Regions from separate parts of the Streptomyces sp. NPDC111656 genome, predicted to be linked through region 1. Evidence: predicted binding sites of a transcription regulator. Region 1 holds the regulator's gene; the other holds the start of a gene.
What was found. Region 1 encodes HrcA, which represses chaperone genes, less so after heat shock. Its sites were predicted from a motif close to TTNGCACTCNGNNNNNCNGAGTGCNAA; they were not measured.
Positions count from the first base shown of each region.

Region 2: the regulator HrcA is predicted to act here: its motif matches at 3,011-3,037, upstream of groES (co-chaperone GroES).

Region 1 is NZ_JBVKCA010000004.1:147,115-161,862, reverse strand. It holds gene dnaJ (molecular chaperone DnaJ) at 1-767, opposite strand, end outside; gene hrcA (heat-inducible transcriptional repressor HrcA) at 768-1,790, opposite strand; gene ACZ7M3_RS14090 (MBL fold metallo-hydrolase) at 2,017-2,817, shown strand; gene ACZ7M3_RS14085 (DUF3097 domain-containing protein) at 2,849-3,655, shown strand; gene hemW (radical SAM family heme chaperone HemW) at 3,924-5,156, opposite strand; gene ACZ7M3_RS14075 (SpoIIE family protein phosphatase) at 5,270-7,519, opposite strand; gene ACZ7M3_RS14070 (HAMP domain-containing protein) at 7,767-11,843, shown strand; gene ACZ7M3_RS14065 (response regulator) at 11,855-12,439, shown strand; gene ACZ7M3_RS14060 (AMP-dependent synthetase/ligase) at 12,532-14,406, opposite strand.
Region 2 is NZ_JBVKCA010000002.1:688,372-703,119, reverse strand. It holds gene ACZ7M3_RS08685 (class I SAM-dependent methyltransferase) at 1-1,134, opposite strand, end outside; gene ACZ7M3_RS08680 (polysaccharide deacetylase family protein) at 1,245-2,171, shown strand; gene ACZ7M3_RS08675 (polysaccharide deacetylase family protein) at 2,168-2,944, shown strand; gene groES (co-chaperone GroES) at 3,182-3,490, shown strand; gene groL (chaperonin GroEL) at 3,620-5,248, shown strand; gene ACZ7M3_RS08660 (ester cyclase) at 5,348-6,055, opposite strand; gene ACZ7M3_RS08655 (SDR family NAD(P)-dependent oxidoreductase) at 6,140-6,913, opposite strand; gene ACZ7M3_RS08650 (MOSC domain-containing protein) at 7,044-7,712, opposite strand; gene ACZ7M3_RS08645 (LysR family transcriptional regulator) at 7,792-8,688, shown strand; gene ACZ7M3_RS08640 (WhiB family transcriptional regulator) at 8,796-9,128, opposite strand; gene ACZ7M3_RS08635 (response regulator transcription factor) at 9,519-10,130, shown strand; gene ACZ7M3_RS08630 (sigma-70 family RNA polymerase sigma factor) at 10,387-10,962, shown strand; gene guaB (IMP dehydrogenase) at 11,239-12,744, shown strand; gene ACZ7M3_RS08620 (GuaB3 family IMP dehydrogenase-related protein) at 12,872-13,996, shown strand; gene ACZ7M3_RS08615 (hypothetical protein) at 14,079-14,681, opposite strand.

The DNA of each region.
Region 1 (14,748 bases):
TGCGGCAGCTCGTGGATCTCGACGTAGAGGTCACCGGCGGGACCGCCACCGGGCCCGACCTCGCCCTCGCCCGCGAGCTGGATCCGCGTGCCGTTGTCGACACCGGCGGGGATCTTGACGGTCAGCGTGCGACGCGACCGGACCCGTCCGTCACCGGCGCACTCGGGGCAGGGAGTCGGGACGACGGTCCCGAAGCCCTGGCACTGCGGACACGGCCGGGAGGTCATGACCTGCCCGAGGAAGGACCGCGTGACCTGGGACACCTCACCCCGCCCGCGACACATGTCGCAGGTCTGGGCCGAGGTACCCGGCGCCGCGCCCTCACCGTTGCAGGTGGCGCAGACGACAGCGGTGTCGACCTGGATGTCCTTCGTCGTGCCGAAGGCCGCCTCGTCCAGCTCGATCTCGAGCCGGATCATGGCGTCCTGGCCACGCCGCGTACGCGACCGCGGACCGCGCTGCGACGCCGTACCGAAGAAGGCGTCCATGATGTCCGAGAAGTTCCCGAACCCGCCGGCGCCGAAGCCGCCCGCACCGCCGCCGCCCGACTGGGACAGCGGGTCGCCGCCGAGGTCGTAGACCTGCTTCTTCTGCGGGTCCGACAACACCTCGTACGCGGCGTTGATCTCCTTGAACCGCTCCTGCGTCTTCGGATCGGGATTGACGTCCGGGTGCAGCTCGCGTGCGAGCCGCCGGAAGGCCTTCTTGATCTCGTCCTGGGACGCGTCGCGGCGCACGCCGAGTACGGCGTAGTAGTCCGTGGCCACTTAAGACTCCGCCAGGATCTGTCCGACGTACCGTGCCACCGCTCGTACCGCTCCCATCGTGCCGGGGTAATCCATGCGGGTCGGTCCGACCACGCCGAGTTTCGCTACTGCCTCGTCGCCCGAACCGTAGCCGACCGAGACCACGGACGTGGAGTTGAGTCCCTCATACGCGTTCTCGTGACCGATTCGCACGGTCATGCTCGAATCCCCGGCCTCACCAAGCAACTTGAGAAGCACGACCTGCTCCTCCAGCGCTTCGAGCACCGGCCGGATGGTGAGAGGGAAGTCATGTCCGAAGCGCGTCAGATTGGCGGTTCCGCCGATCATCAGCCGCTCCTCGGTCTCCTCGACGAGCGTCTCCAGAAGAGTGGAGAGCACCGTCGCGACCGTACCTCGGTCCTCCGCCTCGAACGCGTCCGGGAGGTCCTGCACGAGCTGCGGGACGTCCGCGAAGCGACGGCCCGCGACCCTGCTGTTGAGCCGGGCCCGCAGATCCGCGAGAGACGTTTCTCCGAACGGGGCCGGGCAGTCGATCATGCGCTGCTCGACCCGCCCGGTGTCCGTGATCAGCACGAGCATCACACGGGCGGGGGCGAGGGACAGCAGCTCCACATGCCGCACGGTCGATCTCGTCAGCGACGGATACTGCACGACGGCGACCTGCCGGGTCAGCTGCGCGAGCAGCCGCACCGTCCGCCCGACGACATCGTCGAGATCAACGGCACCATCCAGGAAGTTCTGAATGGCCCGCCGCTCGGGCGCGGTCATCGGCTTGACGCCGGCGAGCTTGTCGACGAAGAGCCGGTAGCCCTTGTCGGTGGGGATCCGCCCGGCGCTGGTGTGCGGCTGGGCGATGTACCCCTCGTCCTCCAGGGCCGCCATGTCGTTGCGGACGGTGGCCGGGGACACTCCCAGCCGGTGCCGCTCGGTCAGCGCCTTGGAACCGACCGCGACCGGCTCGTCGGTGCCGACATAGTCCTGGACGATGGCGCGCAGCACTTCGAGCCTGCGTTCACTGAGCATCGCGCACACCTCCAGCTCTCGACCCCTCGGCGCCTCGCTTGGCACTCAGCGTGTGCGAGTGCCAGCATTCCCCGGCCCAGTGTACGGCCGGTGGGTACGGCCCCGGCAAGGGCGGCCCCGCGATCTTGTGCAAGGTGCACGGACGTACACCGACGTGTCCCGTGATGTCACACCGTCCCTGCCCCCGATGTCGTACCGTCCACGCTCTCACCGCTAGCGTCGGCGTATGAAGGTGACTTGGGAAGAGGCCGGGTGGGAGCAGCTGACGCCGCGGGTGGGGCGGCGGCGGCTTCCGGTCTGGGACTGCACGGTCGGGCTGGTCGTGAGCGAGGGCGGGGCGCTGATCATCGACCCGGGGTCGAGCCTCGCGGAGGGCGCACGGTTGCGCGGGGAGGCGCAGGCGCTCGCCGGCCGCCGTGTGACCTTCCTCGCGCTCACCCACCCCCACTTCGACCATGTCCTGGGCGCGGCGGCGTTCGCGGGCGCGGAGGTCCTCGTCGCGGGTGGCTCGGCCGAGGTGTACGAGCACGGGCGCGAGGAGCTGTACACGGACGCGGTACGGGGCGGGCTGGACGCGCGGGCGGCGGAGGACGCGGCGGACACCCTGGTGCGTCCCCGGAACTACGTGTGCGGCACCCAACATCTCGAGCTGGCCGGCGGCGTCGAGGTCCTGCTGGTGCGGACGGGCGAGGGCCACACCGCCCACGACCTCGTGGTCGTGGTGCCGGGCGAGCCGACGGTGGTGTTCTGCGGCGACCTGGTCGAGGAGTCCGGCGAGCCCCAGGCGGGCCCCGACGCCGTACCGTCGCGTTGGCCCGGGGCTCTCGACAGGTTGCTCGAACTCGGGGGCGAGGACGCGCTGTACGTGCCCGGTCACGGAGCGGTGGTGGACGCCGGGTTCGTACGGTCCCAGCGGGACGCGCTGGCCGCGCGTTTCGGCGTGTCGGATATCGGCGGGCCGGATATCGGCGGGCCGGGTCTCGCCACGCCGGGTTTCGACGCGTCGGATTTCGGCGTGTCGCGTTGAGCGCCGCCGGGCTTCTCCTATCGTCATCCGAATGCGCCAGTACTCTCCGGACCTGACTCCGCCGTGGAAGAAGCCCAAGCCCGTGCCGGAGGTTCCGGCGGAGCCGGGTCTGGTGGTCGAGGAGCCGGGTACCGGTTTCTGCGGTGCGGTGATCCGCTGCGAGGCGGGCACGGTGACGCTGGAGGACCGCTTCGGCAAGCACCGCGTGTTCCCCCTGGAACCGCGCGGCTTCCTCCTGGAGGGCCAGGTGGTCACTCTCACCCGCCCCTCCTCCACCACCCCCGTCCGTCCCGCCCGCACGGCCTCCGGTTCGGTGGCCGTCCCCGGCGCGCGGGCCCGGGTCGCCCGTGCCGGCCGGATCTACGTGGAGGGCCGCCACGACGCCGAGCTGGTCGAACGGGTCTGGGGCGACGATCTGCGCATCGAGGGCGTCGTGGTCGAGTACCTGGAGGGCGTCGACGACCTGCCCGCGATCGTGGCGGACTTCTCACCCGGCCCGGACGCCCGCCTCGGCGTCCTCGTCGACCACCTGGTGCCCGGCAGCAAGGAGTCCCGTATCGCGGCGTCGGTCACGAGCGACCACGCCCTGGTCCTCGGCCACCCCTACATCGACATCTGGGAAGCCGTGAAGCCGTCGTCCGTGGGCATCCCGTCCTGGCCCCGGGTCCCCCACGGCCAGGACTGGAAAACCGGCGTCTGCCGCGCCCTCGGTTGGCCCGACAACACCGGCGCCGCCTGGCAGCACATCCTGTCCCACGTCCGCTCCTACAAGGACCTGCAGCCAGAACTCCTGGGCCGAGTAGAAGAACTCATCGACTTCGTCACAGCCCCGCACTGACACACGTTCACCGGACGGGCTGGAGGTCGCGGGCCGGGGTGGGTGGGGTGCGTCCCCCGACCTCGCTCCAAAACGCCGAACGACCCGGGGTCTTTAGGGGCGCGGGGAACTGCGCGAACAACCCCCACCCACCCGCAGCCCAAGAACCCCGCACGGACAAAGGATCCGGGGCGCAGCCCCGATCCCCTAGGGGCGCGGGGAACTGCGCGAACGACCCCCACCCACCCGCAGCCCAAGAACACAGCCGGGGCGTGGGGGCGCAGCCCCCTCAGTCCACCAGGTCTCGTACGACCGCGTCCGCCAGCAACCGCCCCCGCAACGTAAGAACCGCCCGCCCCTCCCCATACGGCCCGGATTCGAGCAACCCCTCCGACAACGCACGCCCCGCCGCCGCAAGCCCCTCCACCCGCAGCAACGACAACGGACACCCCTCCCGAAGCCGCAGCTCCAACAGAATCCGCTCCACCCGCCGGTCCTCCTCCGAGAGCAGCTCCCGCCCCGCCCCCGGAGACCGCCCCGCGGCCAACGCCCCCGCATACGCCCCGGGATGCTTCACGTTCCACCACCGCACCCCGCCCACATGGCTGTGGGCCCCGGGCCCGGCCCCCCACCAGTCGGCACCCCGCCAGTACAGCTCGTTGTGAAGGCACCGCCCGGCGGCGGAAGTGGCCCAGTTGGACACCTCGTACCAGTCGAACCCCGCCCCGGACAGCACCTCGTCGGCGATCAGATACCGGTCCGCATGCACATCGTCGTCCGTCATCGGCACCTCGCCCCGCCGGATACGACGGGCGAGCTGCGTCCCCTCCTCGACGATCAGCGCGTACGCGGAGACATGGTCGGGCCCGGCACCGAGCGCGGCGTCGAGCGAGGCCCGCCAGTCGTCGTCGGACTCACCGGGCGTGCCGTAGATCAGGTCGAGGTTCACATGCTCGAACCCGACCGCGCGCGCCTCCGCGACACATGCCTCGGGCCGACCGGGGGTGTGCGTACGGTCGAGCACCTTGAGGACGTGCTGCCGGGCACTCTGCATGCCGAACGAGATCCGGTTGAACCCTCCGGCCCTGAGCGTCTCCAGATACCGCGGATCAACCGACTCCGGGTTCGCCTCGGTCGTGATCTCCGCGTCGTCCGCGAGCCCGAACTCGTCCCGGATCGCCCCCAGCATCCGTACGAGGTCGTCGGCGGCCAGCAGCGTGGGAGTACCGCCGCCGACGAACACCGTACGGACGGGTCGCGGGTCGTCGCCGAGGACCTTGCGGGCGAGCCGGACCTCGTCGATCAGCGTGTCCGCGTAGTTGTCGCGGGAGGCGAGCACGCCTCCGGTGCCCCGCAGCTCGGTCGCCGTGTAGGTGTTGAAGTCGCAGTAGCCGCAGCGGGTCGCGCAGTACGGCACGTGGAGGTAGAAGCCGAGAGGTCGCTCGGCGGCGCCGGCCAGGGCGTGCGCGGGCAGCGCCCCGTCGTCGGGGACGGGCTCACCGTCGGGAAGTGCGGAAGGCATGCCTTCCATTGTCCCGTACCCGGCCACATACCCCTTTCCCGCCACTCACCTGCGGTTTCTCTCTCCCCCGCTCCTCCCACTCTCCCCACTCTCCCCGCTCCCCCGACTCCGCCCTACTCCGTCCACTCCGCCTGCAGCACCAACAACGCCAGGTCGTCCTCCGGCGGCTTGCTGCCGAACTCGTGCACGAGCCGCCGGATCCGTTCCGCGACGAGCTCCGCGCTCAGCCCCGTACAGCCCGCGAGGGCCTCCGCGAGCCCTTCGTCGTCATCGAACTGGCGGGGCCCGCTGCGGCGCTCCGTCACCCCGTCGGTGACGCACAGGACGGTGTCACCGGGGTACAGGTCGAAGGTCTCGGAGACGTAGGTCGCGTCCTCGAAGACCCCGAGGAGGGTCTGCGGCTCGGCCACTTCCCGTACGTCGCCGTCCGGGCCGAGGATCAGCGGCAGCGGGTGCCCGGCGGAGGCGAGGGTGCAGCGCACGCCGCCCTCGAAGGGCACCAGCTCGCCGTACAGCATGGAGAGGAAGCGGGTCTGCGGACCCTCGTCGGGGCCGAGACCCGGACCGCCCGCCGCCACCAGCGCACGGGCCGCCGCGTCCGCCGCCTCGGTCGCGTCGTCGAGGAGGAGCTGGTTGAGGCGGTCGAGGACGTCCGCGACGTGGTAGCCCTCGCGGGCCAGCAGTCGCACCCAGGGCCGGGCGAGGCCGATCACGACGGCGGCCTCGGGCCCCTTGCCCTGGACGTCGCCGAGGACGAAGCACCAGCGTCCGTCGCCCGCTGGGAACAGGTCGTAGAAGTCGCCGCTGGGTCCGCCCTTGTCGAGCGGCTCGTACACGAGGGCGCTGCGTACCCCGGGGATCTCGGCGACCGCGCCGGGCAGCAGGCCGCGCTGCAGGACCCGGCTGATGGTGGCCTGGCGCGCGTACTGGCGGGCCGCGCCGATGGCGAGGGCGATCCGCCGGCTGAGGTCCTCGACGAGCCCGGTGATCTCGTCGGGGAAGGCGGTCAGTCCGGCCCGGCCGATGACGAGGGTGCCGAGCGGTCGGCCGCCGGCGATCAGCCGGTACGCGAGCGCCGCCCCGCTCATCCCGCCCGCGCCACCCACGCCACCTTGTCCTCGTCCTTGTGCTTGTCCCTGCCCCTGGCCCTGCCCCGTGCCTAACGTCTCCCCCGGCCAGGGCACCGGCACCGCCCGGGACCGCACCGAGTCCGGCAACCGTGGCGGATCCTTCTCCAGGGCCCGCCGCAGCTCCTCGATCCGGTTCTCACTGCCGTGCCAGACGCGGGCGAGCCGGGGTCCCAGGGCCAGCCCGAGCCCACCCGCCCGGTCGGTGGCCTCGTCCTCCAGCCATACGGCACACCAGTCGGCGAGCCGCGGCACGAGGAGCTGCCCGGCGAGCGCGGCGACGAGGTCCTCGTCGAGCTGACCGGCGAGCAGGTCGGAGGCCTCGGCGAGGAAGGAGAGAGCGCCGCGGTTGAGCCAGTCGCCGTCCTGGCGCGGCCTTTGCCGCTGTCCGGCAGCGAACGTCCCGCCGACCGGTCCCGTCTCTCCGTCCGGTCCCGTCTCTCCAGCCAGTTCCGTCCCACCCGGCAGTCCCGTCCCACCCGGAAGTCCGATCCCACCCGGCAGTCCGATTCCGTCGGCCAACCCCGAACCGGCGGACAGTCCCATGGCGTCCGTCATTCCCGGCCCGACACCCATCCCCCCATCGGCGCCGAACCCACCACCCACACTCAGCCCACGCTCAACGCCCAACCCACCACCAACACCCAACGCACCTTCAACACTCAGCCCGCCTTCAACACCCAACTCACCCTCGACACCCAGTCCACCCTGAACACCCAACCCACCCTGACCCCCCAGCTCCTCCTCGACCCCCAGCCCCCCATCCACCGGCAGCCGCGCCCACACGGTCTTGACCCCGGTCCGATACGTGATCCCCCACGCCTCCGACAGGGAGGCGACCAACCGCAGCCCCCGCCCGTACTCCGGTGTGCCGTAAGCCCGTTCGGCCGACTCCTCGCGTACCGCCCGCGAGGGATGGTGGTCGGAGACCTCGACGACCACCGCGCCCACCGCACCGCCGTCGGTGATCTCCAGCCGGCACAGCAGTTCGACGTCGGTGCCCGCGTGCACGACGGCGTTGGTGACGAGTTCGCTGACGACCAGGACGGCGTCCTCGGCGAGGCGCTCGCGGACGATCTCGGCGCCGGGCAGGGCCAGTTCCCCCCAGTCGGCGAGCGTCTCGCGCACCATGCGGCGGGCGGCGCCGGGCGCGAGCGGAGTGCCCGGCAGCGCGGCGCGCGCCATGGCTTCCTGACCCACGCGGTAGTGCGCGGGCGTACCAGGGGCGAGCGCCATGGAGTCCGGTTGCGACTCCCGTTGCGTCGGAATGGCCCCCACTGTGCGGCTCCCTGAGCAGTTCGGACGAATACGCCTCAGGCGACACGGACAGAGTGACAGACTGGCCACGCCCATAAGCGCCGAGTTACCGAAGTGGGCCGCCATGAGTGAGAACAGTGCTACGCGTGTGCTCGAAGACGGACAGATTCGGGCATTCGACGACGGCTGGATCCCGGCGTCCGATCTGCGTCCGCTGCTCGCCGCCATGACCGCCGCGCGGGACGGTGACTTCACCAAGGTGCCGGAGACGGGGCACGGCCTGGTGGCCGACCTGAGCGCGGCGTTCAACCAGATCATCGACCGCAGCACCCACTTCAACACGGAAGTACAGCGGGTACGACGGGAGCTGGTCCGGCACGGACGGCTCGACGAGCGGCTGTCGGCGAGCCCGGGCCAGGGCAGTTGGACGACCCGCGTCAATGACGTGAACCAGTTGCTCGACGCCCTGGTGGCGCCCGCCGCGAACGCGACGCGCGTCCTGGACGCGGTGGCCGGCGGCGACCTCACCCAGCGGGTCGACCTGCACGACGGCAACCGTCAACTCAGAGGAGATCTCCGGAGGTTGGGGCGCGCCGTCAACAAGATGGTCGATCAGCTCTCCCTCTTCACGGGCGAGGTGACCCGGGTCGCGCGCGAGGTCGGCACCGAGGGCCGTCTCGGCGGGCGCGCCAAGGTGCAGGGCCTGTCGGGCAGTTGGCGCGATGTGACCGAGGCGGTCAACACGATGGCGTCCCGGCTGACGGCGCAGGTCCGTGACATCGCCCTGGTGACCACGGCGGTGGCGCGCGGCGACCTGACCCGTACGGTGACGGTCGAGGCGACCGGTGAGCTGCTCGAACTGAAGCTCACCGTGAACACGATGGTCGACCAGCTGTCCGCCTTCGCCGACGAGGTCACACGGGTGGCCCGCGAGGTCGGCACCGAAGGGCAACTGGGTGGCCGCGCCCAGGTCAGAGGCGTCTCGGGAGTCTGGAAGGACCTCACCGACAACGTCAACTTCATGGCCTCGAACCTGACCTCCCAGGTCCGCAACATCGCCCAGGTCACCACGGCCGTGGCCAACGGCGACCTCAGCCAGAAGATCACGGTGGACGCGAAGGGCGAGATCCTCGAACTCAAGTCGACCATCAACACCATGGTCGACCAGCTCTCCGCGTTCGCCGACGAGGTCACACGCGTGGCCCGCGAGGTCGGCACCGAAGGCAACCTCGGTGGGCGGGCCCAGGTCAGAGGCGTCTCCGGCGTGTGGAAGGACCTCACCGACAACGTCAACTTCATGGCGGACAACCTGACCTCCCAGGTCCGCAACATCGCCCTCGTCTCCACGGCCGTCGCGCAGGGCGACCTCGGCAAGAAGATCACGGTCGAGGCGAAGGGCGAGATCCTCGAACTCAAGTCGACCATCAACACCATGGTCGACCAGCTCTCCGCCTTCGCCGACGAGGTCACACGCGTCGCCCGCGAGGTCGGCACCGAAGGCAACCTCGGCGGCCAGGCCCAGGTCAGAGGCGTCTCCGGCGTCTGGAAAGACCTCACCGACAACGTCAACTTCATGGCCCTGAACCTGACCTCCCAGGTCCGCAACATCGCCCAGGTGACGACGGCCGTCGCGAACGGCGACCTGTCGAAGAAGATCACGGTCGACGCCCGCGGCGAGATCCTGGAGCTGAAGGACACCGTCAACACGATGGTGGAGCAGCTGCGGGCCTTCGCCGACGAGGTGACCCGGGTGGCCCGCGAGGTCGGCACCGACGGGCGGCTCGGCGGACGAGCCCAGGTGCTCGGCGTCTCCGGCGTCTGGCGTGATCTGACCGACAACGTCAACTACATGGCCGACAACCTGACTTCACAGGTGCGGAACATCGCGCAGGTCGCGACGGCCGTGGCGCAGGGCGACCTGTCGAAGAAGATCGACGTGGACGCCCGCGGCGAGATCCTGGAACTGAAGACGACCATCAACACGATGGTCGACACGCTCTCCTCCTTCTCCTCCGAGGTGACGCGGGTGGCCCGCGAGGTGGGTTCGGAGGGCCAACTCGGCGGTCAGGCACGGGTCGAGGGCGTGTACGGCACCTGGAAACGCCTCACGACCAACGTCAACGAACTCGCCTCCAACCTCACCACCCAGGTCCGCGCGATCGCCGAGGTGGCCTCCGCGGTGGCACAGGGCGACATGTCCCGCTCCATCACCGTGGAGACGCAGGGCGAGGTCGCCGAGCTGAAGGACAACATCAACCTGATGGTGGCCAACCTCCGCGAGACGACCCGCGCGAAGGACTGGCTGGAGTCGAACCTCGCCCGCCTCGCCGCGCTGATGCAGGGCCACCGCGACCTGATGGAGGTCGCCGACCTGATCCTGCGCGAGCTGACCCCGCTGGTGAACGCGCAGTACGGCGCCTTCTTCCTGGCCGACCCGGAGGAGGACGGGGCCTCCCTCCACACCGCCGTCCCCGCCAAGGGACTCGCCTTCATCGCCGGATACGGCTCGGCGCAGGGCGCCACGGTCGACACGGGCGGCATGCCGGTGCACGGCCTGGTCCGGCAGGCGGCCCGCGAGAAGAAGCGGATCCTCGTCGAGGAGGCCCCGCCGGACTACATCAAGATCAACAGCGGTCTGGGGGAAGCCGCCCCCGCCAGCGTCGTCATCATCCCGATCCTCTTCGAGGACAAACTCCTCGGCGTGATCGAGCTCGCCTCCTTCTCCCGCTTCTCCGACGTCCATCTGGCCTTCTTCGACCAGTTCGTGAACACCATCGGCGTGGCCATCAACACGATCATCGCCAACTCCCGCACGGAGTCCCTGCTCGGCGAGTCCCAGCGCCTCGCCATCCAGCTCCAGGACCGCTCGGACGAACTCCAGTCGCAGCAGGCGGAGCTGCAACGCTCGAACGCCGAGCTGGAGGAGAAGGCGGCGCTCCTGGCGACGAGCTCGCAGTACAAGTCGGAGTTCCTGGCGAACATGTCGCACGAGCTGCGCACCCCGCTGAACTCGCTGCTGATCCTGGCCCGGCTGCTGTCGGACAACCCGGACGGCCATCTCTCCGACCAGGAGGTGCAGTTCGCGACGACGATCCACCGCTCGGGATCGGACCTCCTCCAGCTCATCAACGACATCCTCGACCTGTCGAAGATCGAGGCGGGCCGTATGGACGTACGCCCGAAGAAGCTCCCCCTGATCAAACTCCTCGACTACGTCCACGCCACGTTCCGTCCGCTCACCCTCGACCGGGGTCTCGCCTTCGAGGTGACGGTCGGGGAGGACGTACCGCGGGAGATGTACTCGGACGAGCAGCGGCTCCAGCAGATCCTGCGCAACCTGCTCTCCAACGCGATCAAGTTCACCGCGACCGGCCGGGTCGAACTGCGCGTCAACCGCCTCAAGGACCCCGAACACGCCTTCACCCGGGAGAACAGCGACGACGTGATCGCCTTCGCCGTCTCCGACACCGGCATCGGGATCGCCGCGGAGAAACTCCCGGTGATCTTCGAGGCGTTCCAGCAGGCCGACGGCACCACCAACCGCAAGTACGGCGGCACCGGCCTCGGCCTGTCCATCAGCCGGGAGATCGCCGGGCTGCTCGGCGGCCGCATCATCGCGGAGAGCGCCCCCGGCAAGGGCTCCACCTTCACGCTGTACGTCCCTGTCATCAGCCCCGGCCACACGGCGACCGGCGCCGCCCCGGAGGACCTCCGGCCGCTCGTGCCCGAACAGCTGTCCACCGAGCCGTACACCTCCCACGACACCGACGACTCCTGGCCCACCCCCACCAAGCTGGAGGAGTGGAAGGCCGGCCGGGCGGGTCAGGTCCTGCCGGGGCGACGGGTGCTGATCGTGGACGACGACATCCGCAACGTCTTCGCGCTCACCCATGTCCTGGGCCGCGTCGGCATGCCCGTGCTGTACGCGGAGAACGGCCGCGAGGGCATCGAGACCCTGGAGCGCAACCCCGACGTGGAACTCGTCCTGATGGACATCATGATGCCGGAGATGGACGGCTACGAGACGATCTCCGCCATCCGCCGCACCCCCCGCTGGACGGGCCTGCCGATCGTCGCGCTCACCGCGAAGGCGATGCCGGGAGACCGCGAGAAGTCCATCGCGCGCGGTGCCAACGACTACGTACCCAAGCCGGTGGACGTCGATCAGCTGCTCACGGTCGTCTGCGCCCTCCTCGACCCGGAGAGCGTGCGCGACGCGGAGCAGGACGACTCCGAAGGATCCGTTGTTCCGGGGCCGAGCACATCGTCCGAGGAGGCCGCGGCCCCGCCGACGACCGAATGAGGACAGTCACCATGAGCGCTGAGGAAACGACCTACGAGCGCGCCAGCATCCTCCTGGTCGACGACATGGAGGACAACCTGATCGCGCTGGAGGCCGTCCTGGGGTCCCTCAACGAGCCGCTCGTACGTGCGCGTTCGGGCGAGGAGGCGATGAAAGCGCTGCTCAGGCAACGCTTCGCCGTCGTCCTCCTCGACATCCGCATGCCCGGCATGGACGGCTTCGAGACAGCCGCCAACATCAAGCGGCTCGACCAGACCAAGGACGTCCCGATCATCTTCCTGACCGGCACCGACGCCGACGCGGGCTACGCCTTCCGCGGCTACGCCACCGGCGCCGCCGACTACCTGACCAAGCCCTTCGACCCCTGGGTCCTGCGCGCCAAGGTCACGGTCTTCCTGGACCTCCACCGCAAGAACCAGCAGCTGGAACGCCTCCTGACCCAGGAACACACCCACGCGGCCCAGATCAGCACACGGCTTGCGGCTCTGGAGAAGCAGTTGGCGACAGAGGACCCTCCGAACGTGCCGGACCTCCGCAGGCAGGTAGCAGAGCTACAGCACCTGATGGCCAAGGCGGCCGACACCCGCGCCCCGTAGGGGCGCGGGGCCGTGACATATGTGGCTCCGCCGCGTGGGCGCGACCAGCCACAACGCACCCGCAGCCGAATACCCGCCCGACCGCCGGAGGCTCACGCTTCCCTGGAACCGGCGTACATCTCCTCGATCAGCCCCTTGTACTCCCGCTCCACGACCGGCCGCTTCAACTTCAGACTCGGCGTGATCTCCCCGTGCTCCACATCAAGATCCCGCGGCAGCAACCGGAACTTCTTGATGGTCTGCCACCGCTGGAGCCCCTCGTTGAGCTCCTTGACGTACCCCTCGACGAGGGCGACCGTCACAGGGGCCGCGACGACCTCGGCGTACGACTTGCCCTCCAGCCCGTTCTCCTTCGCCCACTCCAGGATGGACGGTTCGTCCAGGGCGATGAGGGCGGTGCAGAAGTTCCGGTCGGCGCCGTGCACGAGGATGTTGGAGACGTACGGGCAGACGGCCTTGAACTGGCCCTCGACCTCGGCGGGCGCGATGTACTTGCCGCCCGAGGTCTTGATGAGGTCCTTCTTGCGGTCGGTGATCCGGAGGTACCCGTCGGGCGACAGCTCGCCGATGTCGCCGGTGTGGAACCAGCCGTCGGATTCGAGGACCTCGGCGGTCTTCTCGGGCAGCCCGTGGTAGCCCTCCATGATGCCGGGGCTGCGCAGCAGGATCTCGCCGTCGTCCGCGATGCGCACCTCCGTGCCGGGCAGCGGCTTGCCGACCGTGCCGGTGCGGTACGCCTCGCCAGGGTTCACGAAGGAGGCGGCGGAGGACTCCGTCAGGCCGTACCCCTCGAGGATGTGGATGCCGGCGCCCGCGAAGAAGTAGCCGATCTCGGGGGCGAGCGCGGCGGAGCCGGAGACGCAGGCACGCAGCCGGCCACCGAAGGCCTCGCGGATCTTGGCGAAGACGAGCGCGTCCGCGACCTTGTGCTTGGCGCCCAGCCCGAAGGGCACGGAGGCGGTACCGGTGCGGCGGAAGTTGTCCTGGCTGGCCTTCGCGTACTCGCGGGAGACCTCGGCGGCCCACTGGAAGATCTTGTACTTGGCGCCGCCGCCGGCCCGCGCCTTGGCCGCGACCCCGTTGTAGACCTTCTCGAAGATGCGCGGCACGGCCGCCATGTACGTCGGCTGCACGATCGGCAGATTCTCGATGATCTTGTCGACGCGGCCGTCGACGGCGGTGACGTGCCCGACCTCGATCTGGCCGGAGGTGAGCACCTTGCCGAAGACGTGGGCGAGCGGCAGCCACAGGTACTGCACGTCGTCGGGGCCGAGCAGCCCGGTCGAGGCGATGGCCTTCGCCATGTACGACCAGTTGTCGTGCGGGAGGCGCACGCCCTTGGGGCGGCCGGTGGTACCGGAGGTGTAGATGAGGGTCGCGAGCTGGTCGGCGGTGATGGCGCCGACGCGCTCCTTGATCAGCTCGGGGTTCTTCTCCAGGTACGCGGCACCGCGCGTCTCCAGTTCGGCGAGGGTGAGCACCCCGTCGCCGGTCTCGACGCCCGCCGGGTCGATGACGACGATGTGGCTGAGTTCGGGCAGCTCGGCGCGCTTCTGACGGGCCTTGGCGAGCTGGGCCGCGTTCTCCGCGATCAGGACCTTGCTGTCGGAGTCGGAGAGGATGAAGGCCGATTCCTCGGCGTTCGTCTGCGGGTAGATCGTCGTCGTGGCCGCGCCCGCGCACAGGATGCCGAGGTCGGCGAGGATCCACTCGACCCGGGTGGAGGAGGCGAGCGCGACGCGCTGCTCCGGCTGTACGCCCAGTTCGATCAGTCCGGCCGCGATGGCGTAGACCCGCTCGGCGGCCTGCGCCCAGCTCAGCGACTTCCACTCGTCCGGGCCCTCACCTGAGGCAGGGGGGATCGGGTAGCGGTACGCCTCGGCGTTGGGCGTGGCGGCCACGCGCTCCAGGAAGAGGGCCGCCACGGACGGCGGACGGTTCTCGATCAGGGTCTGTGTGTCGCTCACGACATCCTCCGGGGCCCGCGACAGTGCGTGCGTCTGGCTCGACCGACTGCTGACTGTTGCTGTGCGGCTGGCTGGTTCGGCTGTTGTTTAACTCGCGAGTAACCATCGAGCAGAGATCAGAGTAAGGCGCGTCCGGCCCCTGCGTAAGAGGCCACGGTCTGCGATCTTGCGAATCCCCGGATTCTTGACCTGCGGACCGGGTACGGTGCGCCCAGCGCGTCGCGAGAGCCAAGCACGCGCTAATCCTTGACATTTGATGTCAACCGGGCTGGTTCCAACCCGGCTGGTGTTGATCGCGTGAGACTGGGCCGTTCGCTGAGCGGCCGAGCAGCGTGAGCCAGG
Region 2 (14,748 bases), on a different contig from region 1:
GACCCTGGTCAGGAAGACGGTGGCCGAGTGGGGGCCGTGCGACTTGGGCAGGGCCTTCTTGCGGAGTTCCTCCGGCTCGACCGCCGACCCCCGCTTCTTCACCGTCAGTACCCCGACCCCCCGCTCCCGCAGCAGCGCCTTCAACTTCTTCACGTTGAAGGGAAGTCGGTCGGTGATCTCGTAGGCGGCGGCGTACGGCGTCGGGCGCAGTTCGTCCGCCGTGATGTACGCGATCGTCTCGTCGACCAGGCCGCCGTCGACCTCCTCGGCGACCTCGGCGACCAGATGGGCGCGGATGACGGCGCCGTCGGGCTCGTACAGGTAGCGCCCGACCGCTCGCACCGCGGGGTCGGGCAGGCCGCGGCCGCGCAGCTCGCGCGGGCCGGGCAGCAGGGTGGCCCGCACCAGCCCCGGCTCGGTGCCGAACCACAGCACCGCCTCCTTCACGTCACCGGCGTCCGAGATCCACTCGGCCTCGGCCTCGGCGGGGACCGCCTCGTGGGGGATGCCCGGGGCGATCTTCAGGGCGGCGAGCGGGGCCTTCAGAGCCGTCGCGATCGCCCAGGAGAGCGGGGGCGAGTACGCCTCCGGATCGAAAATACGGCCGCGTCCGCCGCGCCGCGCCGGGTCCACGAAGACCGCGTCGTACGCCTGCGTGTCGACCTCGGTGACATCGGCCTCGCGCACCTCGATCAGGTCGGCGAGCCCGAGCGCCTCGGCGTTCGCGCGCGCCACCGCCACCGTCAGCGGGTCGCGGTCGACGGCGAGGACGCGGATCCCGGCACGGGCCAGCGCGATCGCGTCGCCGCCGATGCCGGAGCACAGGTCGGCGACCGAGCGCACACCCAGGGACCGCAGCCGCCGCGCGCGATGGGTGGCGACCGTGGTGCGCGTCGACTGCTCGACCCCGTTCGGGGTGAAGTACATCCGCTCCGCGTCCTCGGCACCGAACTTCGCCGCCGCCCGCTGCCGCAGCCGCGCCTGCCCGAGCGCGGCCGAGACCAGTTCGGCCGGGTGGTCGCGGCGCAGCCGGGTGGCGACGGCCAGCTCCTGGGCCGGTTCGGTGCCGCGCACCTCGTCGAGCAGGGCGTGGCCCTCGGGGGTGAGGAGAGAGGCGAAGGAGACGTCGTTCACGGGCCCATTGTCGGTCAGTGCGGGTGGGTGTGGGCCAGTCGGTGGACGGTGCGCCCCGGGTCGCGGTGTCGGAGCTGTGGACGGGTGGTGGCCTGCGAGGATCCGACACCATGCGATCAGTACGACAAAAGTACAAAAACAACGCAAAGAGGGCGCGCGTGTGGAGCGGGGTGGCCGTCCTCGCCGTCGCCGCCCTCGCGTCCGGTTGCGCCGACGACGACACCAACGGCGCCCGCGTGGCCGGGGGACCCGAGGCGCTGCACGCGCCCCCGGCCCGCGCCCTCGACTCCTACGCCGCCAGGCTCCGCGCGCAGCAGGCCGCCCGGGCCGTCGCGGCCAAGCACTGGGGGCTCACGAAGGTCCCGTTGGCCGCGCCGCCGGCCCCCGCGAGGAAGCCGGTCATCGGACCCCGCGACGGCTTCGAGGTCACCGATCAGGAAGAGCTCGGCCTGCCGCCGGTCTTCACGACCGTCCCCACCAAGGACAAGGTCGTCTTCCTCACCATCGACGACGGCTCCGAGAAGGACCCGGCGTTCCTCAGGATGATGAGCGACCTGAAGATCCCGTACACCGCCTTCCTGAGCAACTACCTGGTCAAGGACGACTACGGGTACTTCCGGAAGATGCGCGACCGGGGTGTCACCCTCAACAACCACACCCTCACCCACCCCTATCTGCCGGGGCTGTCGTACGAGGAGCAGCAGCACGAGATCTGCGGCATGCAGGACATCATGGAGAAGCAGTTCGGCAAGCGCCCCAAGGTCTTCAGGCCGCCCTACGGCAACTACAACCGGGACACCCTGCGTGCCGCCAAGTCCTGTGGCATCAAGTACGCGCCCATCTGGGACGAGGAGGTCTTCGTCGACCACTGGGAGTACCGCGACTGGGACCACGACCTGCACCCCGGCGACATCGTCCTCACCCACTTCCGCGGCAGGGAGGACTGGGACGGCACCATGCCCGACATGATCCGCCGCTTCCTGAAGCTGGTCACCGACAAGGGGTACGCGGTGGCACGGCTGGAGGACTACCTGTGAGAACGCGGGCGCTGGTCGCGGGGGCGCTCACCGCGGCCCTCCTGACCGGCTGCACCGGCTGTGCCCAGTCCGTCGACCCGATCGAACGGCTGGGCAAGAAGGCCGCGGAGGTACGCAGGTCCAGGCCGAACGGGCCGACCCCGGCGACGTACCGGCACTGGGGGCTGCCCACCCCGCTCGCCGCCGCACCGCGCCGGCCCGCCCGGCCCGCCCTCCACGGCGCGGCGCCCGGGCTCGCCCCCGTCGTGGACCGCGTACCCACCCGCGACAAGGTGGTCTTCCTGACGTACGACGACGGTGCCGAGCGCGATCCGCGGTTCGTCGACATGGTCCGTGAACTGCGGCTGCCGGTCAGCATGTTCCTCACGGACAGTGTCGTCGGGCCGGGGTACGGGCACTTCGCCCAGCTGCGGACGGTCGGCGCGAGCGTGCAGAACCACACCCTTCACCACGCCTCGCTGCGTGGACTGCCGTACGCGGGCCAGCGGGCCGAGATCTGCGGCCAGCAGGAGAAGCTCAAGGCCCGCTTCGGCGTCCGCCCCCGGCTCTTCCGTCCCCCCTACGGCACCTACGACACCACCACGCTGCACGCCGCCGCCGACTGCGGGGTCGCGGCCGTGGTCCTCGGCCGGGAGCCCGACGCCCACCGCCTGCGACCGGGTGACATCCTCTCCGGCTTCGAGGAGCCCAACCTCACGGAGGCGACGGTCAGGCTCCTGCGACGCATCCAGGCGGAGGGCTTCACACCGGCGCGCCTGGAGAACTACCTCTGACCATGCGGCCAGGGGTACGCCGACACGCACGCCGGGTGCCCAAAACCCCACGCCACGCCGGAGGCTTTGGCACTCCGCTTGACCGAGTGCTAATCGCGGTCATAGTCTCGGCCCTGGCACTCCCCCCTGGAGAGTGCCAATAGCGACGGGCAGGTCCGGCACCCGCGACGACGGATCCACCTGGTCGCCACCTCAGACAGTTAACCCCGTGAGATCTCCGAAGGGGGAGGTCGGATCGTGACGACCACCAGCTCCAAGGTTGCCATCAAGCCGCTCGAGGACCGTGTTGTGGTCCAGCCGCTGGACGCCGAGCAGACCACGGCTTCCGGCCTGGTCATCCCGGACACCGCGAAGGAGAAGCCCCAGGAGGGCGTCGTCCTCGCCGTGGGCCCGGGCCGCTTCGAGAACGGCGAGCGCCTGCCGCTCGACGTCAGCACCGGCGACATCGTGCTGTACAGCAAGTACGGCGGCACCGAGGTGAAGTACAACGGCGAGGAGTACCTCGTCCTCTCGGCTCGCGACGTGCTCGCGATCATCGAGAAGTAGTTCACCGAGCTTCACCGTTCCACCCAGTTTTGCAGTGAACTGCGCCCCTGGCCCCCGCGACCATAACCAGCCGGGCGTCGGGGGCGCGGTTCGTTCACCCCAGTTTTCCGAGAGGGCTGAATCGCTCCCATGGCGAAGATCCTGAAGTTCGACGAGGACGCCCGTCGCGCCCTCGAGCGCGGCGTCAACAAGCTTGCCGACACGGTCAAGGTGACGATCGGCCCCAAGGGCCGCAACGTCGTCATCGACAAGAAGTTCGGCGCACCCACCATCACCAACGACGGTGTCACCATCGCCCGCGAGGTCGAGCTCGACGACCCGTACGAGAACCTCGGCGCCCAGCTGGTGAAGGAGGTGGCGACCAAGACCAACGACATCGCGGGTGACGGTACGACCACCGCCACCGTGCTGGCCCAGGCGCTCGTCCGCGAGGGCCTGAAGAACGTCGCCGCGGGTGCCTCCCCGGCGCTGCTGAAGAAGGGCATCGACGCGGCCGTCAAGGCGGTCTCGGACGAGCTCCTCGCCACCGCGCGCCCGATCGAGGAGAAGTCCGACATCGCGGCCGTCGCCGCGCTGTCCGCCCAGGACCCGCAGGTCGGCGAGCTCATCGCCGAGGCGATGGACAAGGTCGGCAAGGACGGTGTCATCACCGTCGAGGAGTCCAACACCTTCGGCCTGGAGCTCGACTTCACCGAGGGCATGGCCTTCGACAAGGGCTACCTGTCGCCGTACATGGTGTCCGACCAGGAGCGTATGGAGGCCGTCCTCGACGACCCGTACATCCTCATCCACCAGGGCAAGATCAGCTCCATCCAGGACCTGCTGCCGCTGCTGGAGAAGGTCATCCAGTCCAACGCCTCCCGGCCGCTGCTGATCATCGCCGAGGACGTCGAGGGCGAGGCCCTGTCGACCCTGGTCGTGAACAAGATCCGCGGCACGTTCAACGCCGTCGCCGTGAAGGCCCCCGGCTTCGGTGACCGCCGCAAGGCCATGCTCGGCGACATCGCCACCCTCACCGGTGGTCAGGTCATCGCCGAGGAGGTCGGCCTCAAGCTCGACCAGGTCGGTCTGGACGTGCTGGGCAGCGCCCGCCGTGTCACCGTCACCAAGGACGACACCACCATCGTCGACGGTGGCGGCAACTCCGAGGAGGTCGTCGGCCGGGTCAACCAGATCAAGGCCGAGATCGAGAACACCGACTCCGACTGGGACCGCGAGAAGCTCCAGGAGCGCCTCGCGAAGCTGGCCGGCGGCGTGTGCGTGATCAAGGTCGGCGCCGCCACCGAGGTCGAGCTCAAGGAGAAGAAGCACCGTCTGGAGGACGCCATCTCCGCGACCCGCGCCGCGGTCGAGGAGGGCATCGTCTCCGGTGGTGGCTCCGCGCTCGTCCACGCCGTGAAGATCCTCGAGGGCAACCTCGACAAGACCGGCGACGAGGCCACGGGTGTCGCGGTCGTCCGCAAGGCCGCCGTCGAGCCGCTGCGCTGGATCGCCGAGAACGCCGGCCTGGAGGGTTACGTCATCACCTCCAAGGTCGCCGAGCTCGACAAGGGCCAGGGCTTCAACGCGGCCACCGGCGAGTACGGCGACCTGGTCAAGTCCGGTGTCATCGACCCGGTCAAGGTCACCCGCTCCGCCCTGGAGAACGCCGCCTCCATCGCCTCCCTGCTCCTCACGACCGAGACCCTGGTCGTCGAGAAGCCGGCCGAGGAGGAGGCCGACGCCGGTCACGGCCACGGCCACGGGCACTCCCACTGAGTCTCGTACTCCCGAAGAAGCCCCCGTTCCGCACGGAACGGGGGCTTCTCCCGTACGCGGCACCACCGACGACCGACCACCGCGCCACCGACCACCGCACTACTGCTCCAGCGAGTCCAGCGCCCCCAGCTGAGCCAACAGCCCCAGCCGGTCGTACTGCCACCAGCCCTCGGCGATCTTCCCGTCCTCCCGGCAGCGGAAGACGGTCGTGCCGGTCATGGTGACCTGCTTCCCGGTCGCCGGGATCCCCATGAAGTCGCCCTTGTGGGTGCCGTTCCAGGCCCACCGGGTGCAGACCCGGTCGCCCTGGGTGAGCTGGTCCTCGACGGTGAACGTGAAGTCGAAACCGCCGCGCCACATCTCGATCTCGCGCCGCATCGCGTCGAGGCCGATGGTGTCCTGCTCGTTGGCGGGATCGTGGTCGTGGTAGCTCTCCACCATCAGACCGTTGAGCGGCGGCAGTTCACCCGGGCCGGCCAACGTCTCGAAGAACCTGCGGATGTTGGCCGCGAACAACTGCTCGTCCCGCACCACGTCCAGGTCGGTGAACGTCGGCAGCCCGTCGCAGAGCGCCACCATCTCCTGGAAGATCCTGTCGGTCTCGGGGAGGTTCGAGTTCCGCATCGCCTCCTCGAACGAGGGGAACTCCACGATCTCTATGAAGTGGGTCGCGTCGGAGCGGTCCTTGCCGATCACACTGTGCGTCGCGGTCCGCTTGCCCCTGGTCTTCTCGACCCATGTGTCCATCAGCTGGTTCATCTCGTCGAACCGGCTGGTCCTGCAATCGATGAGCTGTACGAATGTCATGGCGTCGCCTCCGGCCCCCTGGGTCCGGTTGAACACCCTCAGTTTCCCACCGGAGGGACGACACCACCCACTGAGCGGCGGCCCTTACTGGGGGCCGTACTTCCGGCCCGTCTTCGACGTGATCCCACCCAGCAGTCCGCGCGGCGCCACCTTCACCAGGCCCATCAGCGCCTTGTAGCGGGGGTCGGGGACGGACAGCGACTTGCCGCGGGCCAGGTCCGCGAGCGCCGCCGCGACCAGCTTGTCCGCATCCAGCCACATCCAGTTCGGGATGTTGTCCGTGCCCATCCCGGCCCGCTGGTGGAACTCGGTGCGGACGAAGCCGGGGGCCAGCGCCATCAGCCGTACGCCGCTGCCCGCCAGATCCCGCGCCGCGCCCTGCGTGAACTGCACGACCCACGCCTTGGACGCCCCGTACGTACCCCGCGGCACGAACGCGGCCACCGACGCGACGTTGACGACTCCGCCCCGGCCGCGCTCACGCATGGCCTCGGCCGCCGCCGACGTCAACCGCAGCACCGCCTCACAGTGCACCTTGAGCATCGTCAGCTCGTCGGCCATCGACACCTCGAGATAGTGGCCCTTGTTGCCGAAGCCCGCGTTGTTGATCAGCAGGTCGACCGGGTTCTTGCGGTCGGAGAGGCGGGCGGCCACCGCCTCGATGCCCTCGTCCGTCGCCAGGTCGGCGGTCAGCACCTCCGCCTCGATGCCGTGCCGGTCGTGCAGTTCGGTCGCCTGCTCGCCCAGCCGCTTGGTGTCGCGCGCCACCAGCACGAGGTTGTGCCCGTCAGCCGCCAGCCGCCGCGCGAAGGCGGCGCCGATGCCCGCGGTCGATCCCGTAATCAGAGCCGTTGTCATGGCCCAAGGCTAGTGACCTGACCAGGCCCGCCGCGCGCCCGCCACCCAACGCCCACCTTGCTCCACGAGTTCCCCGCACACCCCGGACGCCCCCATCCCGCGCCCCGCCCCGCGCCCCCGCTTCGAGCGGCTAGCCGGCGTGCCGCGCCACGTACTTCTCCGCCATCTTCAGCAGCTCCGGGTGCAGTGCGTCGCCCGCGGTCAACACCCCTGGCAGCAAAGCCCGTTCGGTCGTCTCGGCGCGGAAGGCGAGGGCGACCGTCACCTCGTGGTCGGGCCGGTGCACGACCTCGATCGGGTCGCCCGCCCGGATCTCGCCCGGCTCGATCACCCGCAGATAGGCACCGGGCGCGCCCTTCTGGGTGAACCGCTTCACCCAGCGCTGCTCACCGACGTGCCCCTGGAACGTACGGCAGGGGATGCGCCCGCAGGTGACTTCGAGGACCACCTCGGAGCCGACGCGCCAGCGCTCGCCGATCCGCGCGCCGGACACGTCGAGCCCCTGGGTCGTCAGGTTCTCGCCGAACGCGCCGCTCACCAGCGGCCGGCCGAGCTCGCGCCCCCAGTCGTCGAGGTCCTCGCGGGCGACCGCGTACACCGCCTGGTCGTTCCCGCCGTGATGGCGCAGGTCGCACACCGTGTCCCCGGCGAGGCCGCTCGCGCCGACCCCCTTGGGCCCGGGTGCCGTCACCCGCACCGGCCCGTCCACCGGTCGCTTGTCGATGCCGGTCACGCCCTCGGGGTGGTCCGTGTACGGGACGGCCCGCGGGCGGCCGATGTTCAAGGACAGAAGCTTCATGACAGCAAACTAGGCGATGAGGGCCAAAGCGGCGACGCGATATTCGCCGCCGTGCCCAAGGTTCACTTATGCTCGCAAGGTGATCGAGGCCCGTCATCTCCGTGTCCTGCGCGCCGTCGCCGCCAGCGGCTCCTTCTCGGCGGCGGGACGTGAACTGGGCTGCACCCAGCCCGCCGTCAGCCAGCAGATGAAGGCGCTCGAATCGTCCGTCGGCACCCCGCTGCTCGTCCGTACCGGCCGCGAGATGCGCCTCACCCAGGCGGGCGAGGCGCTGGTCCGGCACGCGGCGGGCATCATCGCGGGCCTGACCGCGGCCGAGGAGGAAGTCGCCGCGATCGCGGGCCTGCGCGCGGGCCGGGTCCGGCTCGTCTCCTTCCCCAGCGGCAGTTCCACGCTCGTCCCCACGGCCCTCGCCGCGCTGCGCGCCGCGCATCCCGGCACCCGGGTCTCCCTGGAGGAGGCCGAGCCGCCGGAGTCCGTCGAGAAGCTCCGGGCCGGGGACTGCGACATCGCCCTCGCGTTCCGCTACGAGGGAGCCGCGGGTGCCGAGGAGTGGGACGACCTGGTCGTACGGCCCCTGCTGCGGGACCGGCTCGTCGGGCTGGTACCCGAGAGGCACCGGCTCGCGCGGGCCGGGTCGGTCGCGATCGCCGAACTCGCCGAGGAGCCCTGGATCGCGGGCTGCCCGCGCTGCCGCGGCCAGCTGGTGGAGGTCTGCCGCGCCGCGGGCTTCGTGCCCCGCATCGACTTCGCCACCGACGACTACCCGGCCGTGGTCGGGCTGGTCGGCGCGGGCCTCGGGGTCGCGGTCCTGCCGGAGCTCGCGATCGAGTCCGTACGCCCCAAGGGCGCACGCACCGTGACGGTGGAGCCGCCGGTGCGGCGCGAGATCGTCGCACTCACCCTGCCGGACCTGGCACAGGTGCCGGCGGTGGCGGCGACGCTCGACCAACTGGCGCGGGCCGCGAGCCGCTGACGCCGCCCAAAAGCGGCTGTCGCCGCCCCAAAAGCCGCTGATGCCGCCAAAAAGCATGGGCACGCGTGCGCGTGCCCGACGGTGGACGGAAAAGCAGAAACGTTCCTTCAGTTGTTCGAAGCGGGATCGCCGCTCCCGGTGGTCGACGCCGCCACCAGCCGGTTGCGCGCCCGCCCCATGAGTTCCTCGCGCTCGTCCTCGGTCAGGCCGCCCCATACGCCGTACGGTTCGCGCACCGCCAGGGCGTGCGCAGCGCACTGGGCGCGAACCGGGCAACGCATGCAGACCTCTTTGGCCGAGTTCTCGCGAGCGCTCCGTGCCGCACCACGCTCGCCCTCCGGGTGGAAGAAGAGCGAGCTGTCGACCCCGCGGCAGGCCGCGAGGAGCTGCCAGTCCCAGAGGTCCGCGTTCGGACCGGGAAGGCGGGAGAAATCTGCCATTGCTTTGTCCCCTTGTTGCCGTTCTGGGCCGCTCTGTGCCCACCGACCGTACATCTACGATCTAAGGAGATGAAAATATGACTCATTGCGAATCTAGCCGCAGACACCAGCAAAGGGGAAGAAAACAGGCTGAATGGGGCATAGGTTGTGATGAAACGTTGAGGGTCCGTTGCGCATGTCTGCCTCGTGTCCGCGCCCTCACGTAGAGTGCCGAAGGCGACCGACTGCCCCGTAACTCTTTCGAGTGACCATCGTTGAGAGTGCGGAGGCGGTTGAAGGAACAAGCGCTCGGGCAGACGGCAGTTCCGTCGGCGAGTGTCGACCGCACAGATGACGATTCGTACCAGCCTGGAGGCTCAAGGTGACGCGCATCAGCTGCGGAGGGCGGCCATGACATCCGTCCTCGTCTGCGACGACTCCCCGCTTGCCCGAGAGGCGCTCCGCCGAGCGGTGGCGACCGTGCCCGGCGTCGAGCGCGTGACGACGGCAGCCAACGGCGAGGAAGTCCTCCGCCGCTGGGGTGCCGACCGCTCGGACCTGATTCTGATGGACGTACGCATGCCCGGACTGGGTGGCGTCGAGACCGTCCGGCGGCTGCTGTCCGCCGACCCCGGTGCGCGCATCATCATGCTCACCGTGGCCGAGGACCTGGACGGTGTGGCGCTCGCCGTCGCCGCCGGGGCCCGCGGCTATCTGCACAAGGACGCCTCCCGCGCCGAGCTGCGCGCGACCGTGACCCAGGCACTCGCCGACCCCACCTGGCGGCTCGCCCCGCGCAGACTGCGGTCGGCCGAGATGGGCGCGGCGCCGACGCTCACGGCGCGTGAGATCCAGGTGCTGGAAGGCATGAGTCACGGCCGCTCCAACGCCGAGATCGGCCGCGAGCTGTTCCTCTCCGAGGACACCGTGAAGACGCACGCCCGGCGGCTCTTCAAGAAACTCGGCGCCTCGGACCGCGCGCACGCCGTGGCGCTCGGTTTCCGGTGGGGTCTGGTTCGTTAGGTGAGCCGTCGCGGGGGTACGACGCACCCCGCCTACCTCATGGTGGGCGGGGCCGACAACAGCGCCCGCCGAGTGCCCGCTGCTCGTTTCGCCGCGGATGCCGCATGCTTGAGGTGTGGAGTTCCTCGGGGACGAGTCGGTCGAGCGGAAGGGGAGGGCGCAGGAAATGAGTTCCGGCGCACCTGCTCATAACGCTTCGGTGCACAACTACGGACGCGGTGCCACGGACAAGACGACGCCGAGGCACCATGGACCGATGCGCGAAGACGAGACGACGGTGATCGGTGCGCTCGTCCATCGCGCGGTCGACGGCGACGAGCAGGCCACGCACGACCTGCTCGCGCATGTACATCCCTTGGCGTTGCGCTACTGCCGCACCCGCCTCTCCCGGCTTCCGGGCGACGCGCGGCACTTCGTCGAGGACCTGGCCCAGGAGGTCTGCGTAGCGGTGCTCCTCGCACTGCCGCGCTACAAGGACACCGGGCGCCCCTTCGAGGCGTTCGTCTTCGCCATCGCCGCGCACAAGGTCGCCGACCTGCAGCGCGCCGCGATGCGCCACCCCGGGTCGACGGCGGTTCCCTCGGACGAGATGCCCGAGCGCCCCGACGACTCCCTCGGCCCGGAGGAGCGCGCTCTCCTCAGCAGCGACGCCGAGTGGGCCAAGAAACTCCTGGCCAACCTCCCCGAGAACCAGCGCGAGCTGCTTCTGCTGCGCATCGCGGTGGGCCTCACGGCCGAGGAGACGGGCCAGATGTTGGGAATGTCACCGGGCGCCGTTCGGGTGGCGCAGCACCGCGCACTGAGCCGGTTGCGGGCGCTGGCGGAGCAGTAGACGGGTCTCAGGGGGCTGCGACAGCGGGACCTCTGGGGACGCGTTTGCCGGCGTGACGGGTCCGCCCTCCCAAGGGGCGGACCGGTTCTTCCCCGGTCGTGGGGTTCGCGTCGTTCTTCCGCGGGGACCGGTTCCCGGCCCACAACTGAACGGCACCGCCACCCCGCCCGTACGAACCTACGAAGCCCGAGGGCGAGCCGAACCGTGGAATGGGAGACCCTTGCTTCCCGTTAGCATGGACATCCGCACCGATCAAGGCCATTTGGGGAAGGTGTCATGACTGCCAACGTCGACGGAGTGCCCGCCAAATTCGCGACACTCGGGCTGACCTACGACGACGTGCTGCTGCTGCCGGGCGCCTCCGAGGTGCTGCCCAACGCGGTCGACACCTCGTCGCGTATCTCCCGCAACGTACGTGTGAACATCCCGCTGCTCTCCGCGGCGATGGACAAGGTGACCGAGTCGCGCATGGCGATCGCCATGGCCCGACAGGGAGGCGTCGGTGTACTGCACCGCAACCTCTCCATCGAGGACCAGGTCAACCAGGTCGACCTGGTGAAGCGCTCCGAGTCCGGCATGGTCACCGACCCGATCACGGTGCACCCGGACGCGACGCTGGCCGAGGCCGACGCGCTGTGTGCCAAGTTCCGCATCAGCGGTGTCCCCGTCACCGACGGCGGCGGCAAGCTGTTGGGCATCGTCACCAACCGTGACATGGCCTTCGAGACCGACCGTTCGCGCCAGGTGCGCGAGGTCATGACGCCGATGCCCCTGGTCACCGGCAAGGTCGGCATCTCCGGCACCGACGCCATGGAGCTGCTGCGCCGCCACAAGATCGAGAAGCTTCCGCTGGTCGACGATGCGGGCGTCCTCAAGGGCCTCATCACGGTCAAGGACTTCGTGAAGGCCGAGAAGTACCCGAACGCCGCGAAGGACGCCGAGGGCCGGCTGCTGGTGGGTGCCGCCGTCGGCGCCAGCCCCGAGGCACTGGAGCGCGCTCAGGCGCTGGCCGAGGCCGGGGTGGACTTCCTGATCGTCGACACCTCGCACGGGCACAACAGCAACGCGCTCAACTGGATGGCGAAGATCAAGTCGAGCGTGCACGTCGACGTGATCGGCGGCAACGTCGCCACCCGTGACGGTGCCCAGGCCCTGATCGACGCCGGTGTCGACGGCGTCAAGGTGGGCGTGGGCCCCGGCTCGATCTGCACCACCCGTGTGGTCGCCGGCATCGGCGTCCCGCAGGTCACCGCCATCTACGAAGCGGCCCTCGCGGCCCGTGCCGCGGGTGTCCCGGTGATCGGCGACGGCGGTCTGCAGTACTCCGGCGACATCGGCAAGGCGCTGGCCGCCGGTGCCGACACGGTGATGCTCGGCAGCCTCCTGGCGGGCTGCGAGGAGTCGCCCGGCGAGCTGCTCTTCATCAACGGCAAGCAGTTCAAGTCGTACCGCGGCATGGGCTCCCTCGGCGCCATGCAGTCCCGGGGCCAGGGCAGGTCGTACTCGAAGGACCGCTACTTCCAGGCGGACGTGGCCTCTGACGACAAGCTCGTGCCCGAGGGCATCGAGGGACAGGTGCCCTACCGCGGCCCGCTGGCCAACGTGCTGCACCAGCTCGTCGGCGGTCTGCGCCAGACCATGGGGTACGTGGGCGCCGCCACCATCGACGAGATGGAGTCCAAGGGCCGGTTCGTCCGGATCACCTCGGCGGGTCTCAAGGAGAGCCACCCGCACGACATCCAGATGACGGTCGAGGCGCCGAACTACAGCCGTAACGACTAGCCGTTACATGGACTGACGACCAGCCGTACAGATACGTGAGGGCGGTCCCGGAGGTTCCGGGGCCGCCCTTGTCGTAGGCGTCGGGGATACTGGGAGGCGCAGAACCGAAGAGGGAAAGGCCACACACGTGACTGAGATCGAGATCGGGCGCGGCAAGCGCGGCCGCCGGGCGTACGCCTTCGACGACATCGCCGTCGTCCCGAGCCGCCGTACGCGAGACCCGAAGGAGGTCTCGATCGCCTGGCAGATCGACGCCTACCGCTTCGAGCTGCCGTTCCTGGCCGCCCCGATGGACTCGGTCGTCTCCCCGGCCACCGCGATCCGCATCGGCGAGCTGGGCGGCCTGGGCGTACTGAACCTCGAAGGCCTGTGGACGCGGTACGAGGACCCGCAGCCGCTGCTCGACGAGATCGCCGAGCTGGACGCGGACACCGCGACCCGCCGCCTCCAGGAGATCTACGCCGCTCCCATCAAGGAGGAGCTGATCGGGCAGCGCATCAAGGAGGTGCGCGACTCGGGCGTCGTCACCGCGGCCGCCCTGTCGCCGCAGCGCACGGCCCAGTTCTCCAAGGCCGTCGTCGACGCGGGGGTGGACATCTTCGTCATCCGCGGTACGACGGTCTCCGCGGAGCACGTCTCCGGTGCCGCCGAACCGCTGAACCTGAAGCAGTTCATCTACGAGCTCGACGTCCCCGTGATCGTCGGCGGCTGTGCGACGTACACGGCGGCGCTGCACCTGATGCGCACGGGCGCGGCCGGTGTCCTGGTCGGCTTCGGCGGCGGCGCCGCGCACACCACGCGCAATGTGCTGGGCATCCAGGTCCCGATGGCGACCGCCGTCGCCGACGTGGCCGCGGCCCGCCGCGACTACATGGACGAGTCCGGCGGCCGCTATGTGCACGTGATCGCGGACGGCGGTGTCGGCTGGTCCGGCGACCTCCCCAAGGCGATCGCCTGCGGTGCCGACTCGGTGATGATGGGCTCCCCGCTGGCCCGCGCCACGGACGCCCCCGGCAGGGGCCACCACTGGGGCATGGAAGCGGTCAACGAGGAGCTGCCGCGCGGCAAGAAGGTCGACCTCGGCACCGTCGGCACCATCGAGGAGATCCTCACCGGGCCCTCGCACATCCCCGACGGCTCCATGAACATCTTCGGCGCCCTCCGCCGCGCCATGGCCACCACCGGCTACAGCGAACTCAAGGAGTTCCAGCGCGTCGAGGTGACGGTCGCGGACTCGCAGCACAAGCGGTAGCGGTAGCGGTACGGCGGTTCGTACGACGCCGAAGGGCCCGTCCACCTTGAGGTGGACGGGCCCTCGCCCATGCGGGGCTGGGTTACTGACCGGCCTTCTTGGCGCCGGAGAAGGCCGCGTACGCGGCGATGGCGAAGAAGAGGAACGTCAGCGGGTCGGCCTCGGCCTTCCAGGCTTCCTGGACCACGCCGAAGTGGTGGAAGAAGACCTCGTTGAAGCCGACGCCGACCTCCTTGGCGCCGATCATGGCCTCGCCGACCAGCTGGCCGAGGTAGACCGAGGCCACCGACAGGATCAGGCTGGCGATCGGCAGGATCGGGTTGCGTCCGCCGACGCGGCCCGCGGCGAGGCCGATCAGGAAGCCGACGCCGACGGCTGCCCAGCCGATCTCGTGCTTGGTGAGGCCGATGATGACTCCGTAGACGCCCGCCGCGACCAGGGCGGCACCGACGGCGGCCGCGAGGCCGAGCCCGAGCTTGTCGCGCACCGGAGCGGCCGGGGCGACGGGGGCCATCGGGAAGCCCTGCTGGGGTGCGCCCTGCGGGGCACCCTGCTGCGGGAACCCGGGCTGGGCGGCGTCCTGCGGCGGCGCGGGCGGTTGGCCCGGCTGGTCGGCGTACGGGTTCTGCCCCGCGTACGGGTTGTCGACCGGTGGACCGGACGGCGGCGGAGACGACTGACTCATGTGGTTCCCCCCAGGGATGTGAGCGCACACCGGCGAGCGCCCGGGACGCGGGCGCACTGGTGTGCGA